Regions from separate parts of the Mesorhizobium sp. M1399 genome, predicted to be linked through region 3. Evidence: riboswitches for the same ligand, from Rfam matches in the RefSeq annotation. Region 3 holds a riboswitch; each other region holds the start of a gene.
The links. A riboswitch is a leader RNA that binds a small molecule or an ion and turns the genes downstream of it on or off. The one in region 3 is predicted to bind thiamine pyrophosphate.
Positions count from the first base shown of each region.

Region 1 (5,283 bases), on a different contig from region 3:
CGCCGGAGCGCTCTATGAGTGAGCCCCGAACGGCGCGGTTCTCCTCGAGCAATCCGGCTCGACGTAAGGCGGGCCATCCGTGCCGGCCTCGTGACTAAGAGACGGGCGAATGGCGGTTCCTGGACTCACCTTTTTGTCATGAAGTCGCTTCCTTGAGCCGGTGGCGGAGTTCTTGCTTGATGACTCCAGCACCGTTTAGAATCGGTTTTCGGAAAATTTGTCTTGTGGCATCAATTTTCATGGAATAGGATCATTTTTCACAGGTGTTGGCCCAGCTGAACCAAAATTCGATGAAAGGATTCGCTTTTCATGCCTCCGGTGCAAGAGCACCAATTTTCAGGTCCTGTTACCGTTTTTCAGGAAATCCGCCTTCCTGAAACGGCGACCCCGGCCGGGTACAGCGCCCTGGTCGGAGCCTACAGGCTCGCCGTGCCCTTGCCCCGTAGGTTGTTCGCCACGGGCGAGCATCATCGCATTACCGAACGGGATGGCTGGCGGATCATGACCCCCCGCCACGCCCCAAATCCTACCCTCGAAGGCCACCTGACCTTTGCGCTCAAGTACGAGGGACTGGACCTTGCCGTCCTCAAGCGGCTGTTCCAAGTGACCGGTCCCGCGCCGATCGAGGCGCTGGTCCGTGAAAGCCCGACCGGCAGTTATGCCCGCCGCATCTGGTTTTTATATGAATGGCTGAGGGGCGCCCGTATCGATCTGCCGGACGCGGCGGCCGGACGATACATTCCGGTTGTCGATCCCGAGCTGCAGTGGCCCGGACCCGACAAGACCGCTTCGCGCTACCGCGTAAGGGACAATCTCCCCGGCACGCGTGAGTTCTGCCCTCTGGTGTTCCGCACCAAGATTCTCGAAAAATTCATCGGCCTTGAACTACCGCGGCGCGCGGAGGCAATCGTAGCGGACGTGCCGCGCGACCTTCTTGCTCGGACCGCCGCCTTTCTTTTGCTCAAAGACTCGCGATCAAGCTATGCGATCGAGGGCGAGCGCCCGCCGCAAGATCGCATCCAGCGCTGGGGCCGCGCCATCGGCGAAGCCGGCCGCTGGCCGATCGATCGCGATGAGCTGCTGCGTCTGCAAAGAATTGTACTTGGCGACGCCCGTTTCGCAAGACTTGGCTTCCGAAAAGAAGGAGGTTTCGTCGGTGAGCATGACCGAGACAACGGCACGCCCTTGCCCGATCACATCAGCGCTCGGCCCGAGGACCTGCCGCGGCTAATCGATGGAATGGCGGCGTTCGATCAGGGCCCCGCGCAAAACCTTGATGCAGTCGTAGCCGCCGCAATCCTCGCCTTCGGCTTTGTCTACATTCACCCGTTCGAGGACGGAAACGGCCGCATTCACCGCTACCTAATCCACCACGTCCTTGCCATGCGCGGCTTCAATCCGCCGGGAGTGGTCTTTCCCGTCTCGGCCGCGATCCTGGACCAGATCAACGAGTACAGGGGCGTGCTCGAGAGCTATTCGCAGCGCCTTCTGCCATTGGTGGAATGGGAACCGACGCCGCAATTCAACGTCCGGGTGCTGAATGACACCGGTGATTTCTACCGGTTCTTCGATGCAACCCCGCACGCCGAATTCCTCTATGCCTGCGTTCAGCGGACGATCGAACGGGACCTTCCCGAGGAAACCGCATTTCTGCAGCGCTACGATCAGTTCCGGCAGCAGGTGGACGCCTTTATTGACATGCCCGAGCGGTTGACCGATCTGCTCTTCCGTTTTCTTCACCAGAATGATGGACATCTATCGAACCGCGCGCGCGAAAAGGAATTCGCCACGCTGACCAGTGACGAGGCAGGAAGAATCGAGGCGATCTACGCGCAAACCTTTGGTGCCCATTGAAGGTGTGATCATCAGGATCGATTTTTAGTCCGACGGTTTGTAATTCCCTTGTCCCTGCCTTCATCTCCGAGGCTTGACTTGTCGCCGAGACATGCACGATTTTTTCCGCACGGTCTGACCGGCCGCCGATCAGCCGCGGCCAGAACGCGCTTGACAAACCGGAGCCGTCCCGTCCAACCTCACGCATTCACCAGGGGAGTCCCGGCAAGGGGCTGAGATACTGCTGGCATTCGCGGCGCAGTGACCCGTTGAACCTGATCCAGTTCATACTGGCGTAGGGACGGTGCAAGCGCTTGCGGGAGTTTACGCCCGAGGTCCTGTTTCGGCAGGTCGACAGAAGCGTCTTTTCATCCTCCCGGCACAGAACTGGGTCTCCAATGCAACGAGCAAAGGAGCCTCAAGATGAATGCCCTCACCCCCGCAGTCTCGACGGGACCGCTGCCCGCCTCACGAAAAATCCACAAGCCCGGTGCCATCCACCCGCAGATCAGGGTGCCGATGCGCGAAATCTCCGTCCATCCGACGGCCGGCGAACCGCCCGTCACCGTCTACGATCCGTCCGGCCCCTATACAGACCCGACTGTCGAAACCAGCATCGAAAATGGCCTTGCACGGCTTCGCCACGAATGGATTACGGCGCGCGGCGATGTCGAGGCCTATGACGGCCGCCATGTCCGGCCGGAGGACAACGGATTCGCGACGGGCGAACGCCTGACGCCGGAATTTCCCATTCGCCATCAACCGCTCAGAGCCAAAGCAGGCAAGGCGGTGACGCAGCTTGCCTATGCGCGCGCCGGCATCATCACACCCGAAATGGAGTTCGCCGCCATCCGCGAGAACCTTGGTCGCGAGATCCTGCACGGCAAGCTTGAGCGCGACGGCGAGGCTTTCGGCGCGACACTGCCCGATTTCGTCACGCCGGATTTCGTGCGTGATGAGGTGGCGCGCGGACGCGCAATCATTCCCGCCAACATCAACCATCCCGAGAGCGAGCCGATGATCATCGGTCGCAATTTCCTGGTCAAGATCAACGCCAACATCGGCAACTCCGCCGTCACATCGTCGATGGCTGAAGAGGTCGAAAAAATGGTGTGGGCGATCCGCTGGGGCGCAGACACGGTGATGGACCTGTCGACCGGCCGCAACATCCACAACATCCGCGACTGGATCGTCCGCAACGCGCCGGTTCCGATCGGCACGGTGCCGCTCTATCAGGCGCTCGAAAAGGTCGGCGGCATCGCCGAGGACCTGACCTGGGAGGTCTACCGCGACATGCTGATCGAACAGGCCGAACAGGGCGTCGACTATTTCACCATCCATGCGGGCGTGCGGCTGCACTACATCCCGCTGACCGTTGACCGGGTCACTGGCATCGTCTCGCGCGGTGGCTCGATCATGGCCAAATGGTGCCTGCATCATCACCGGGAAAGCTTCCTCTACGAACATTTCGCCGAGATCTGCGACATTTGCCGCGCCTATGACGTGTCCTTTTCGCTGGGCGACGGCCTTCGTCCTGGCTCGATCGCCGACGCCAATGACGCAGCACAATTCGCCGAGCTGGAGACGCTCGGCGAGCTGACACAGATCGCCTGGGCGAAGGATTGCCAGGTAATGATCGAAGGCCCCGGCCACGTGCCGATGCACAAGGTCAAGGAGAACATGGACAAGCAGCTCGCCGTCTGCGGCGAGGCGCCGTTCTATACGCTTGGGCCGCTGACGACCGACATCGCGCCGGGCTACGACCACATCACCTCCGGCATCGGCGCGGCGATGATCGGTTGGTTCGGCACCGCCATGCTCTGCTACGTCACGCCCAAGGAGCATCTCGGCCTTCCCGATCGCAACGACGTCAAGATCGGCGTGATCACCTACAAGATAGCCGCCCATGCCGCCGACCTGGCAAAAGGTCATCCGGCGGCGAAAGTCAGGGATGATGCCCTTTCCCGCGCGCGCTTCGAATTCCGCTGGGAGGACCAGTTCAACCTGTCGCTCGATCCCGAAACCGCGCGGTCCTTCCACGATCAGACCTTGCCCAAGGAGGCGCACAAGCTGGCGCATTTCTGCTCGATGTGCGGGCCGAAATTCTGCTCGATGCGAATTTCCCACGACATCCGCACCGAAGCGCAGAAGGAGGGCATGGCGGCGATGGCGGCGAAATACCGCGAGGGCGGCGATCTCTACCTGCCGGCGGACGAGACCGGCGCACCGCTCATACCTCAGCCACGTGAGCCATCATGAAGGTGCTGGTCAAAGGGGCCGGCGTTGCCGGCCTCACCGCCGCCTTCGAGCTCGCCGCACGCGGCGCGGCGGTTTCCGTTGCCGAGACAAGGCCTGGCCTTGGGGGCAATGCGTCGTGGTTCGCCGGCGGCATGTTGGCGCCATGGTGCGAGCGCGAAAGCGCCGAGCAGCCGGTGCTGGATCTCGGGCGCGGTGCCGCCGACTGGTGGGATGCCGCAACCCCCGGCCAGGTGACGCGGGCCGGAACGCTGGTCGTGGCCGCGCCGCGCGATGCGGGCGAGATCGACCGCTTCGCCAGCCGCACCTCGGGCCATCGGCGTGTCGATGAAGACGAAATTGCGCTCCTGGAGCCCGACCTCGCCGGCCGCTTCCGGCGCGGAGTGCTCTTCTCCGACGAGGCGCATCTCGACCCGCGTCAGGCGATGGCAGCGCTTCATGACAAGCTCGCAGCCATGGGTGTCGAGTTTCACTTCGGCACCGAGGTCTGGCATGTTTTTGGTTTCGATCATCAGATCGACTGCACGGGAATGGCAGCCATCGATGACCGGCTACGTGGCGTTCGCGGCGAAATGCTGATCCTGCGCACGCCCGACATCTCGCTGTCGCGCCCGGTCCGGCTGCTTCATCCGCGCTTTCCGCTCTATGTGGTGCCGCGCACCGGCCAGTGTTTCATGGTCGGTGCGACCATGATCGAGAGCGGGTCCGCCGAGCCGGCCACGGTGCGTTCGATGATGGAGCTTCTGGGTGCCGCCTATGCCCTCCATCCGGCATTCGGCGAGGCCGGGATCGTTGAAACCGGTGTCGGCGTCCGTCCTGCTTTTCCCGACAATCTGCCGCGTGTCGAGGCACATGGAAGCACCGTCGCAGTCAACGGGCTTTATCGCCATGGCTTTCTTCTCGCCCCTGCCATGGCGCGCCAGGCGGCCGACCTGGTCTTCCATCAAGACGGAACGAAGGAGCTTGCTCATGAAACTGACGGTCAACGGCAAAGTGCATGAGGTTGCAGCCACCACGCTGGCCGAGCTGCTTGCGGCGCTCGACTATGAAGGCGATTGGCTGGCAACGGCCGTCAACAGCGAACTCGTGCACAAAGCCAACCGGGCGGAATTCCGGTTGAGCGACGGCGACCGGATCGAAATCCTCTCACCGATGCAGGGAGGCTAGGCCATGTTCGATCTTCTCGGAACGTCG
Region 1 covers NZ_JAMYKZ010000011.1:125,158-130,440, forward strand. Annotated here, with positions in the region: gene NKH05_RS20445 (Fic family protein) at 310-1,854, shown strand; TPP riboswitch at 2,037-2,153, shown strand; gene thiC (phosphomethylpyrimidine synthase ThiC) at 2,257-4,092, shown strand; gene thiO (glycine oxidase ThiO) at 4,089-5,090, shown strand; gene thiS (sulfur carrier protein ThiS) at 5,059-5,256, shown strand; gene NKH05_RS20465 (thiazole synthase) at 5,260-5,283, shown strand, end outside.
Region 1: linked by a shared signal. The riboswitch ahead of thiC (phosphomethylpyrimidine synthase ThiC) and the one ahead of thiB (thiamine ABC transporter substrate binding subunit) in region 3 are both predicted to bind thiamine pyrophosphate.

Region 2 (5,283 bases), on a different contig from region 3:
TTTCCGCTTGCAGAATGAAGCGTTGGGTGAATTCGACTGCGTGGGCAAGCACTGCACGAAACAGCGTGATGGCGTAACTCACTATCAGGATTGCGACGGGCAGATTGACCGCGTCTCCCGCCCCCACAATCGCAACCGCCGAACCGAGGAAGATCGGTAGCGTATACGCGACGGCCGCAATAGGAATCGTGGAAAAAGAAGCGGCACCGCCTGCGATCATCCCCGCGCTCAGGCAGGTAATGACGACCTGGGCTGCGCTTGTTGCCCCGCTGAAGAACAGAACGGGAAGTGCTCCCCACCAGGTGCCGAACAAGAACGCGTTCCGCACCAGGTTTTGCGTTGTCCGGCGAGACACTGACCTTGGTTTGACTGACTGAAACGATGATCTCGCTCTTAGGCCTACGAACCCAGCGGCGACGATGATAACACTCGCCCAGAGGACGGCTTTCGTTTGGTCGGGCGAGCCCCAAACCGCCATAACAAAAGTGGCCGCATTGAGTATGTTCGCAACCATGCCAAGAGGCGTGTTGCGAAGCACGATACTGACCTGCTCCGCTCGTATTCGGCCGGCAAGCGGTTCAATTGTCGAGGGTCCGCCAAAAGCCCGCAGATCTCCCGCCAGAAGGTCACCGAACCTTGCGGTAGACAGACGCTGCATCACTCTGTCACTCCCCCGCCCTAGAGTAGTCGCTGCGTGTTGGTCCCCTAGCACCGAACAATTCGGAAAAGGTAAATTTTGACCGCAAAATTGGGAAACCAAGGGGTCCCAAATTCGAAGATAACGAAAAACGCAACGCTCCCTTGCGAAATCGCCCCCCTCTACGACTGGTGCAAGGTGAGGCTACCCGAAACCTCCGCTGTGCGGGTGAGCGAGACACCGAAAACCTGGGCGGAATACCGGCCATGACCTGCACGCTGGATCCCGGAATCCAAGTGAGCGAGATCTTCGGCCCGACCATCCATGGTGAAGGCATGCTTGTCGGCTTGCCGACGGTGTTCGTTCGAACGGGCGGATGCGATTATCGCTGTTCCTGGTGCGACAGCCTGCATGCCGTGGACAATCGCTTCCGCCATGAATGGAAGACCATGTCCACAGACGCGATCCGGCAAGAGGTCAATGCGCTTCGGGTGGCCGACCAATAATGGTGTCGCTATCAGGCGGCAATCGGGCCATCCAGCCGCTCGGCGCGTTGATCGAACACGGACATCGGAACGGCTACCGCTTTGCGTCGGAAACCCAAGGTTCCGTGGCCAGGGACTGGTTTGCCGAGCTTGATGCCCTGATTCTAAGCCCAAAGCCGCCATCGAGCGAAATGACGACCGATTGGGCTGCGTTCGAGGCGTGCGTCGAGGCGGCGAGGGATAAGCCGCAAATCGTGCTCAAGCTCGTGGTGTTCGACGAAAAGAGACTACGCCTATGCCAAGGATGCCGCCGCGCGTTATCCGCAACTGCCTGTGTATCTGCAGCCCGGCAACACACCGCCGCGCCGTTATGACGAAGAAGCGCTCATTGACCTGGACGGCATAATGAAACGCATGGAATGGTTGGTGGAAACGGTGACTCCGTGACAGATGGTTTGAGGCGCGCGTCCTGCCGCAGCTTCATGTTCTGCTGTGGGGCAACAAAAGGGGCGTCTAGCCCGCGCAGTGCTGGTAGCTGGAATGCGCCTGGCCGAGGCGGCCTCTCCCGGTTGCGGAGCACTTCGTTCGGGCCACCTGCTATAGTAATTTTCGAGAATTTCGTGAAAATCTCCGAAGTAATTTGCCGGCTTAAGATCATTGAACAAGCAGTTCCGTCGACGTCAATGTCACATCAAGTTTGACGAGGAAAATGCGGCTTTTGCCACACCTGCCCCGCGGTAACTTCTCCGCGACCCATGGCTTGCCCTTCCGCCCGATTTGATTGGCCGCCAGCCGTCGGCACGGCCCAAATGCGCTTGACAAATCGACGCCGGCCCGTTCAACCTGAGGCATTCACCAGGGGAGTCCCGGCAAGGGGCTGAGATACTGCTGGCTTTCGCGGCGCAGTGACCCGTTGAACCTGATCCAGTTCATACTGGCGGAGGGACGGTGCAAGCGCTTTGCGGGAGTTCACGCCCGAGGTCCTGTTTCGAGCAGGTCTACAGAAGCGTCTTTTCATCCTTCCGGCACAGAACTGGGTCTCCAATGCATAAGCAAAGGAGCCTCAAGATGAATGGCCTCACCCCCGCCGTCTCGACGGGACCGCTGCCTGCCTCACGCAAGATCCACAAGCCTGGCAGCATTCACCCGCAGATCAGGGTGCCGATGCGCGAAATCTCCGTCCATCCGACGGCAGGCGAGCCGCCGGTGACCGCTTACGATCCGTCCGGCCCCTATACCGACCCGACTGTCGAAACCAGCATCGAAAAGGGTCTCGCCAGGTTTCGCCACGAATGGATCATGGCCCGAGGCGATGTCGAAGCCTATGACGGCCGCCATGTCCGGCCGGAAGACAATGGATTTGTGACTGGCGAGCGCCTGACGCCGGAGTTTCCCATTCGTCACCGACCGCTCAAGGCCAAGGCAGGCAAGGCGGTGACCCAGCTTGCCTATGCGCGCGCCGGCATCATCACGCCCGAAATGGAGTTCGCCGCCATCCGCGAGAACCTCGGCCGTGAGATCTTGAGCGGCAAGCTGCAGCGCGACGGCGAGCCTTTCGGCGCGACGCTGCCCGATTTCGTCACGCCGGAATTCGTGCGCGACGAAGTGGCGCGCGGGCGCGCAATCATTCCCGCCAACATCAACCATCCCGAGAGCGAGCCGATGATCATCGGCCGCAATTTCCTGGTCAAGATCAACGCCAATATCGGTAACTCCGCCGTCACATCGTCGATGGCTGAAGAGGTCGAAAAGATGGTGTGGGCGATCCGCTGGGGCGCCGACACGGTGATGGATCTGTCGACCGGCCGCAACATCCACAACATCCGCGAATGGATCGTGCGCAACTCGCCGGTGCCGATCGGCACGGTGCCGCTCTACCAGGCGCTCGAAAAGGTTGGTGGCATCGCCGAGGACCTGACCTGGGAGGTCTACCGCGACACGTTGATCGAGCAGGCCGAGCAGGGCGTTGACTATTTCACGATCCACGCCGGCGTGCGGCTGCATTACATCCCGCTGACCGTTGACCGGGTCACGGGTATCGTCTCGCGCGGCGGCTCGATCATGGCAAAATGGTGCCTGCACCATCACCGGGAAAGCTTCCTCTACGAGCACTTTGCGGAGATCTGCGACATCTGCCGCGCTTATGACGTCTCCTTCTCGCTCGGCGACGGCCTTCGTCCCGGCTCGATCGCCGACGCCAACGACGCGGCGCAATTCGCCGAGCTGGAAACGCTCGGCGAGCTGACGCAGATCGCCTGGGCGAAAGATTGCCAGGTGATGATCGAGGGGCCCGGCCACGTGCCGATGCACAAGATCAAGGCGAACATGGACAAGCAGCTCGCCGTCTGTGGCGAGGCGCCGTTCTATACGCTTGGACCGCTGACGACCGACATCGCGCCGGGCTACGACCACATCACTTCCGGCATCGGCGCGGCGATGATCGGCTGGTTCGGAACGGCCATGCTCTGCTACGTCACGCCCAAGGAGCATCTCGGCCTTCCCGACCGCGATGACGTCAAGACCGGCGTGATCACCTACAAGATCGCAGCGCACGCCGCCGACCTGGCGAAGGGTCATCCGGCGGCGAAAGTCAGGGATGATGCCCTTTCCCGCGCGCGCTTCGAGTTCCGATGGGAGGACCAGTTCAACCTGTCGCTTGATCCAGAAACCGCGCGGTCTTTCCACGACCAGACCTTGCCCAAGGAGGCGCACAAGCTGGCGCATTTCTGCTCGATGTGCGGGCCGAAATTCTGTTCCATGCGTATCTCTCACGACATCCGCGCCGAGGCACAGAAAGAGGGCATGGCGGCGATGGCGGCGAAATACCGCGAGGGCGGCGATCTCTACGTGCCAGCGGACGAGATCGGCGCACCGCTCACGCCTCAGCCAGGTAAGCCATCATGAAGGTGCTGATAAAGGGGGCCGGCGTCGCCGGCCTCACCGCCGCCTTCGAACTCGCCGCACGCGGCGCGGCGACCACCGTTGCCGAGACAAGGCCTGCCATCGAGGGCAATGCGTCGTGGTTCGCCGGTGGTATGCTCGCGCCATGGTGCGAGCGTGAAAGCGCCGAGCAGCCGGTGCTGGATCTCGGACGCGACGCCGCCGACTGGTGGGATGCGGTGCTACCGGGTCAGGTGATACGTGCCGGAACGTTGGTCGTGGCCGCGCTGCGTGATACTGGCGAGCTCGACCGGTTCGCCAGCCGCACGTCGGGATATCGGCGGGTCGCCGAAAATGAAATTTCGCTCCTGGAACCCGACCTCGCCGGCCGCTTCTGGCGCGGATTGCTCTTCCCCGATGAGGCTCATCTCGACCCGCGCCAGGCGATGGTAGCACTTCATGACAAGCTCGCGGCCATGGGCGTCGAATTCCGCTTCGGCGCCGACGCCCAGCCTGTTTCCGGTTTCGATCGTCAGATCGACTGCACTGGAATCGCAGCAGCCGATGACAGGCTGCGCGGCGTTCGCGGCGAAATGCTGATCCTGCGCACGCCTGATATCTCGCTGTCGCGCCCGGTCAGGCTGCTGCATCCGCGCTTTCCGCTTTATGCGGTGCCGCGTGCCGACACGCAGTTCATGATCGGCGCGACTATGGTTGAAAGCCAGTCCGCCGGACCGGTGACGGCGCGTTCGATGATGGAACTGCTCGGTGCCGCCTATGCCCTCCACCCGGCTTTTGGCGAGGCCGGGATCGTTGAAACAGGTGTCGGCATCCGTCCAGCCTTTCCCGACAATCTGCCGCGCGTGGAGGCACTTGGAACTGCCGTCGCGATCAATGGACTCTATCGCCATGGTTTTCTTCTCGCCCCTGCCATGGCGCGCCAGGCTGCCGACCTCGTTTTCAATCAAGACGCAACCAAGGAACTTGCTCATGAAACTGATGGTCAACGGCGAAGCGCATGAGGTTGCCGCCGCCACGCTGGCCGAACTGCTTGTCGCGCTCGACTATGAGGGCGATTGGCTGGCGACGGCGGTCAACAGCGACCTCGTGCACAAAGCCAAGCGGGCGGAATTCCAGTTGAGTGACGGCGACCGGATCGAAATCCTCTCGCCCATGCAAGGCGGTTAGACCATGTTAGAGCTTTATGGAACCGAGCTTCCGTCGCGCCTGCTTCTCGGTACCGCTCAATATCCTTCGCCGGCCATCCTTGCCGAGGCCGTC
Region 2 covers NZ_JAMYKZ010000023.1:22,259-27,541, forward strand. Annotated here, with positions in the region: gene NKH05_RS28690 (putative bifunctional diguanylate cyclase/phosphodiesterase) at 1-658, opposite strand, end outside; partial or broken gene NKH05_RS28695 (6-carboxytetrahydropterin synthase QueD) at 821-907, shown strand; partial or broken gene queE (7-carboxy-7-deazaguanine synthase QueE) at 904-1,639, shown strand; TPP riboswitch at 1,970-2,086, shown strand; gene thiC (phosphomethylpyrimidine synthase ThiC) at 2,191-4,026, shown strand; gene thiO (glycine oxidase ThiO) at 4,023-5,024, shown strand; gene thiS (sulfur carrier protein ThiS) at 4,993-5,190, shown strand; gene NKH05_RS28720 (thiazole synthase) at 5,194-5,283, shown strand, end outside.
Region 2: linked by a shared signal. The riboswitch ahead of thiC (phosphomethylpyrimidine synthase ThiC) and the one ahead of thiB (thiamine ABC transporter substrate binding subunit) in region 3 are both predicted to bind thiamine pyrophosphate.

Region 3 (5,283 bases):
GGCCGCGCTGATGGCGGCGCAGTGCTGACGTCGGCGCCGCCGATGAGCACGCGGCCTGACCGCGGCGCCTCGAAACCGGCCACCAGATTGAGCAGCGTCGACTTTCCCGAACCGCTCGGCCCCATGATGGCGGTGATTTCCGACGCCGGGAAATCGACATCGAATATAAGCGGCGTTTCACCATAGCTGAACGAGACATTATCGAGCCGCACGGCCGCGCCTTTTTCGACCGAAATCGACCGTTCCGGGCTGATCGGCATCATGATTTCTCCCTCCTTCCCAGCCAGTCCGCGGTCAGCACAAGCGCCAGGCAGACAAGGCCGAGCAGCAGCGCCAGGCCGGCCGCATCCTCGGTGCGGTAGCTGCCCATGCGCGCCAGCAACAGATAGGGCAATGTCTGCACGGAATCGCTGCCGAACAGCGCAATGACGCCGAGATCACCGAGCGACAGCGCCATGGCGAAGGCGAAGCCGGTGGCGAGCGGCCGCCGCAGCGACGGCCAGTCGACCAGACGCAACCGGTTCCAGCCCGAGATGCCAAGCTGTGCACAGAGCCGTTCGTGGCGTTCGCTCGCCGCGTCATAGGCGGGGCGGATGGCGCGGATGGCGAACGGCATCGCCATCACCGCATTGACCACAACCACCATGACAGGGGCGATCGCAAAGACATCGCTGACGCTGCGCAGGAGCAGGAACCAGCCGGCACCGATGACGATGGGCGGCACCACCAGGACGAACCCCGCACCGGTGTCGGCCAGGTGTTCGAGCAGCGTCCGCCTGCCGGTCCGCCGGGTGAGCGCCAGCGCCCGGCGCGCCATAACCAGCGACAGCGACAACGCCAAGGAGAGCAGCGCCGACAGGAGGGAGAGCACGGCACTGGTCGCCGTCGCTTGCCGCACCGCGCTCTCGCCGGCCAGGCGGCCGAGATCGGCGCCAAGCCCGGCCGACAGCGTAGCCGCCATCGGTCCGGCGACAAACAGCAGTGCCAGCCCGATCACCAGTGCGTTCAGCACGGTCTCGGCCGCACCGGCTGAAAAATACCGGCGCGGGGCTACCGGCAGATTGGCGTCGCCGGTCATATTGGCGCCAAGCCGCGTTAGTGCCAGCACGACGACGAAGGTCAGGGCAATCTGCAACAAGGTCAGCGTCACCGCCCGCGCCGGGTCGAAGTCGAAACGCAGCGCCTGGTATATGGCAACCTCCAGCGTCGTCGCGCGCGGCCCGCCGCCGAGCGTAAGCACGATGGTGAAGGAGGTGATGCACAGCATGAAAACGAGCCCGGCAACGCCCGGCAGGGCCGCACGCAACGCCGGCCATTCGATCAGCCGGAAGGCCGGCGCAGCACCCATGCCAAGCTGGCTCGCCAGCCGCCATTGGTTAGCCGGCACCGTCTGCAACGCTTCCAGGAACAGTCGCGTTGCCAGCGGCAGGTTGAAAAAGACGTGGGCGACGAGAATACCCGATAGGCCATAGATGCCGGGCCAGTTCTGGCCGCCAATCGCACCGAGCAAGCCGGCGAAATACCCGGCGCGGCCATAGAGTGCCAAGACACCGAGTGCGGCAACAATGGCCGGCAGCGCCAGCGGCACGGCGAAAAGCTGCAGGACAAAGCCTCGCCCGAAAAACTGTGGATGCCGCGACAGCGCGCGCGCGACGAACAGCGCCGGTGCGACGGAGAGCAGGGTCGACAACAGAGCCTGCCAGAGCGTGAAGCGGGCAACACGGAGGAGATAGGAATCAAAGGCGGAGGCGGCGCCCGACAGGTCGCGCATGGCTTCGACGACGAGCCCGGCGAATGCCCCGCCGATCAGCAGCGCGATGGCGGCGAGCGCGACGATACCGGCAGCGACGCGGGTATCCGATGATGGCGCGCGTTGCACGCTAGACCACCAGATTCGAGATTCTTAGCGAGGATTGCGTTCCTTCGCGCGCCCCTCTGTCCTGCCGGACATCTCCCCCACATGGGGAGAGATTGGCAGGTTCAGCGCTCCGCTCATTCCGGCAATGTCGGAGATTGGCGAAAGCCGGCATGACGGCCAATTTCCCTCCTTGTGGGGGAGATGTCCGGCAGGACAGAGGGGGGCGCCGTAGGGCGATCATCTTTCAATCCGAGCTACTTGCTCATCACCGCCAGCCACTCGTCGACCCAGGCCTTGCGATTTGCGGCGACCTCTTCCGAGCTGAACAGCAAGGTTTTGGTCGGTTTGACGAGCTTGTCGAACGCCGGATTGAGCGGCTTGTCGGTCTTGCCGGCCGGGAACATCCAGTTGGTTTCGGGAATGAGATCCTGGAATTTCGGCCCGGTCATGAAGGCGATGAACTTTTCCGCCAGCGGGTTCTTCGCGCCCTTGGTGGTGATCCCAGCGACCTCGATCTGCAGATATTCGCCTTCCTCGAAGGACGCCGCCTGGTAGCGCGAGGTGTTTTCGGCAACCATGTGGTAGGCTGGCGAAGTGGTATAGGACAGCACCATCGGCGCCTCACCCTTGGTGAACAGGCCGTAGGCCTCGCTCCAGCCCGGCGTCACCGTCAGCACCTTTGCCTTGAGTTTGGCCCAGGCTTCCGGAGCCTTGTCGCCATAGACCGACTTGACCCACAACAGCAGGCCAAGGCCCGGCGTCGAGGTGCGCGGATCCTGGATGACGATCTTGTCGCCGGCATCGCCCTCGACCAATTCCCTGAGGCTCTTCGGCGGGCTCTTCAGTTTTTCGCTATCGTAGACGATAGCGAAATAGCCATAGTCGAACGGCACGAAGATATCGTCGCTCCAGCCACCCGGCACACTGACGTCCGTCACGGCGCCATGCGGCGAAAACAGGCCGGTTGCCTTGGCGTCCGCCGTCAAATTGGTATCGAGGCCAAGCACGATATCGGCCTTGGTCGCGGCCCCTTCCAGCTTCACACGGTTGAGCAGTGCCACGCCGTCGGCGACCGAGACGAATTCGACGACGCAGGTGCACTCGGCCTCGAAGGCCTTCTTCACCGCCGGTCCCGGACCCCAATCGGCGGTGAAGCTTTCATAGGTATAGACGGTCAGCTTATCCTGTGCCGATGCCTGCCCCGGTAGGGCAAGCGCGGATGCCGCAAGCAGGATAATCGAGGCAAGAGAGTGGAAAAAACTGCGCATCGGCGCCTCCTTCGTTCGCGTTGAAAGGAATTGAGGCGTCGGGCTGTCCGAAACGTCTAATCCCTCCGCCGGTACAAACCGGATCAGGTTCAGCGGGTTGGCAGTCTTGCCTCTCAGCCGGTCCGCGAAGATCGCGTCCGGCACCCCGTTAGAGCGTTTCGACACATAGGCCCGGCCGAAGTGCTGCGCAAGCGGAAGTTTGCCGGGCATCCAAAGCGCGGCGTCCTGTTTCATCTGCCGTTTCATCTTCCGTTTCCGGGGCAGGGCTGGTAAGGGCCACGAGATATGAGCACATTCACCATCCTGCTTGGCGGCGATCTCATCCGCACGCCGCTGCTCGACCGCCAGGTCGAAGGCTCCCGCGTCATCGCTGCCGATGCCGGTATCGGCCATGCCCTTATGCTGGGCCTGATGCCGGAACTCTGGGTCGGCGATTTCGATTCCGTGCCTGCCGATTTGCCGGAGGATCTGGCCGCTGTGCCACGGCAGGTGTTTCCCGCCGAAAAGGACAAGACCGACGGTGAACTCGCTATCGCCGCCGCGCTCGAACGCGGTGCGACCAGCCTTGTGCTCGCAGGCGCCTTCGGCGGCAAACGCACCGACCACATCTTCCTGCATTTGGCGCTCAGCGTCCGGCTGGCGGAAGGCGGAACGGAAGTGCTTTTGACCAGCGGCGCACAGGAAGGTATTCCTTTGCTGCCTGGAAAGACTGGCTTCGATTATGTCGACGGTACGCTGTTTTCGGTGCTCGGCTTTTCGGATCTCGCCGGCCTGACAGTCACCGGCGCCAAATGGCCGCTCGCCCATGTCGAGGTTGCCTTCGGCTCGTCGCTGACCATTTCCAACGAGGTCAAGGGCCGGCTGGAAATCGCGCTGGCCAGCGGCCGCGCGCTGCTGCTCGCGCATCCTTTTCCCCTACCTGAAAGCTGACATGGCGCCGCCGCTTCTCAATCTCGACGGGATAAAGCTGACCTTTGGCGGCGCGCCGCTGCTCGACGGTGCCGCCCTGACGGCGTCAGCTGGCGACAAGATCGCCCTGGTCGGGCGCAACGGCTCTGGCAAGTCGACGCTCCTCAAGATCGCTGCCGGGCTGATCGAACCGCAGGACGGCGAAGTCTTCCGCCAGCCTTCGGCGACGGTGCGCTATTTGCCGCAAATGCCCGACATGGACGGTTTTGCGACCGTTCGCGCCTATGTCGAGGCGGGGCTCGGGCCCGCCGATGATCCCTACCGCGCCACCTATCTGATAGAGCATCTCGGCCTGACCGGCGAGGAACGGCCGAACGACCTCTCCGGGGGCGAGGCGCGGCGCGCGGCACTCGCCCGCGTCATGGCGCCCGAGCCCGACATTCTTCTCCTCGATGAACCGACCAATCATCTTGACCTTTCGGTTATCGAATGGCTGGAGGAGGAGCTTGCCCGCACCTCCTCGGCCCTGGTCGTCATCTCGCATGACCGCCGTTTTCTCGAACGCGTGTCACGCGCCACAATTTGGCTCGACCGCGGCCAGACCCGCCGTCTCGATAAGGGCTTTGCCTATTTCGAGGAATGGCGCGACACGGTGTTGGAGGAGGAAGAGCGCGAGCAGCACAAGCTCGGCCGCCAGATCGTGCGCGAGGAGCACTGGCTGCGCTATGGCGTGACGGCAAGGCGCAAGCGCAACATGCGCCGGCTCGGTGAGTTGCAGACCATGCGCCAGCGCTTTCGCGGTCATCGTGGCGCCGAGGGTGCGGCGACGATGACAGCCAGCGACGCCGCCGAATCCGGCAAGCTGGTGATTGAGGCCAAGAACATCGAGAAGAGCTTTGGCGATCTGACCCTGGTCAAGGGATTCTCGACACGCATCCAGCGCGGCGATCGCGTCGGTCTGGTCGGGCCGAACGGCGCCGGCAAGACGACGCTATTGAAGATGCTGACCGGCGAATTGAAGCCGGACGCAGGCACGGTGCGGCTCGGCACCAACCTGGAGATCGCCACGCTCGACCAGAAGCGCGAGGCCGTCGATCCGCAGGAGACACTGGCGCAGTATCTCACCGACGGACGCGGCGAGAACCTTGTCATCAATGGCGAGCAGCGCCACGTCGTGTCCTACATGAAGGACTTCCTGTTCAAGCCGGAACAGGCGCGCACGCCGGTGCGCGAGCTTTCGGGCGGCGA
Region 3 covers NZ_JAMYKZ010000002.1:395,987-401,269, reverse strand. Annotated here, with positions in the region: gene thiQ (thiamine ABC transporter ATP-binding protein) at 1-263, opposite strand, end outside; gene thiP (thiamine/thiamine pyrophosphate ABC transporter permease) at 260-1,879, opposite strand; gene thiB (thiamine ABC transporter substrate binding subunit) at 2,113-3,126, opposite strand; TPP riboswitch at 3,170-3,284, opposite strand; gene NKH05_RS04425 (thiamine diphosphokinase) at 3,412-4,056, shown strand; gene NKH05_RS04420 (ABC-F family ATP-binding cassette domain-containing protein) at 4,058-5,283, shown strand, end outside.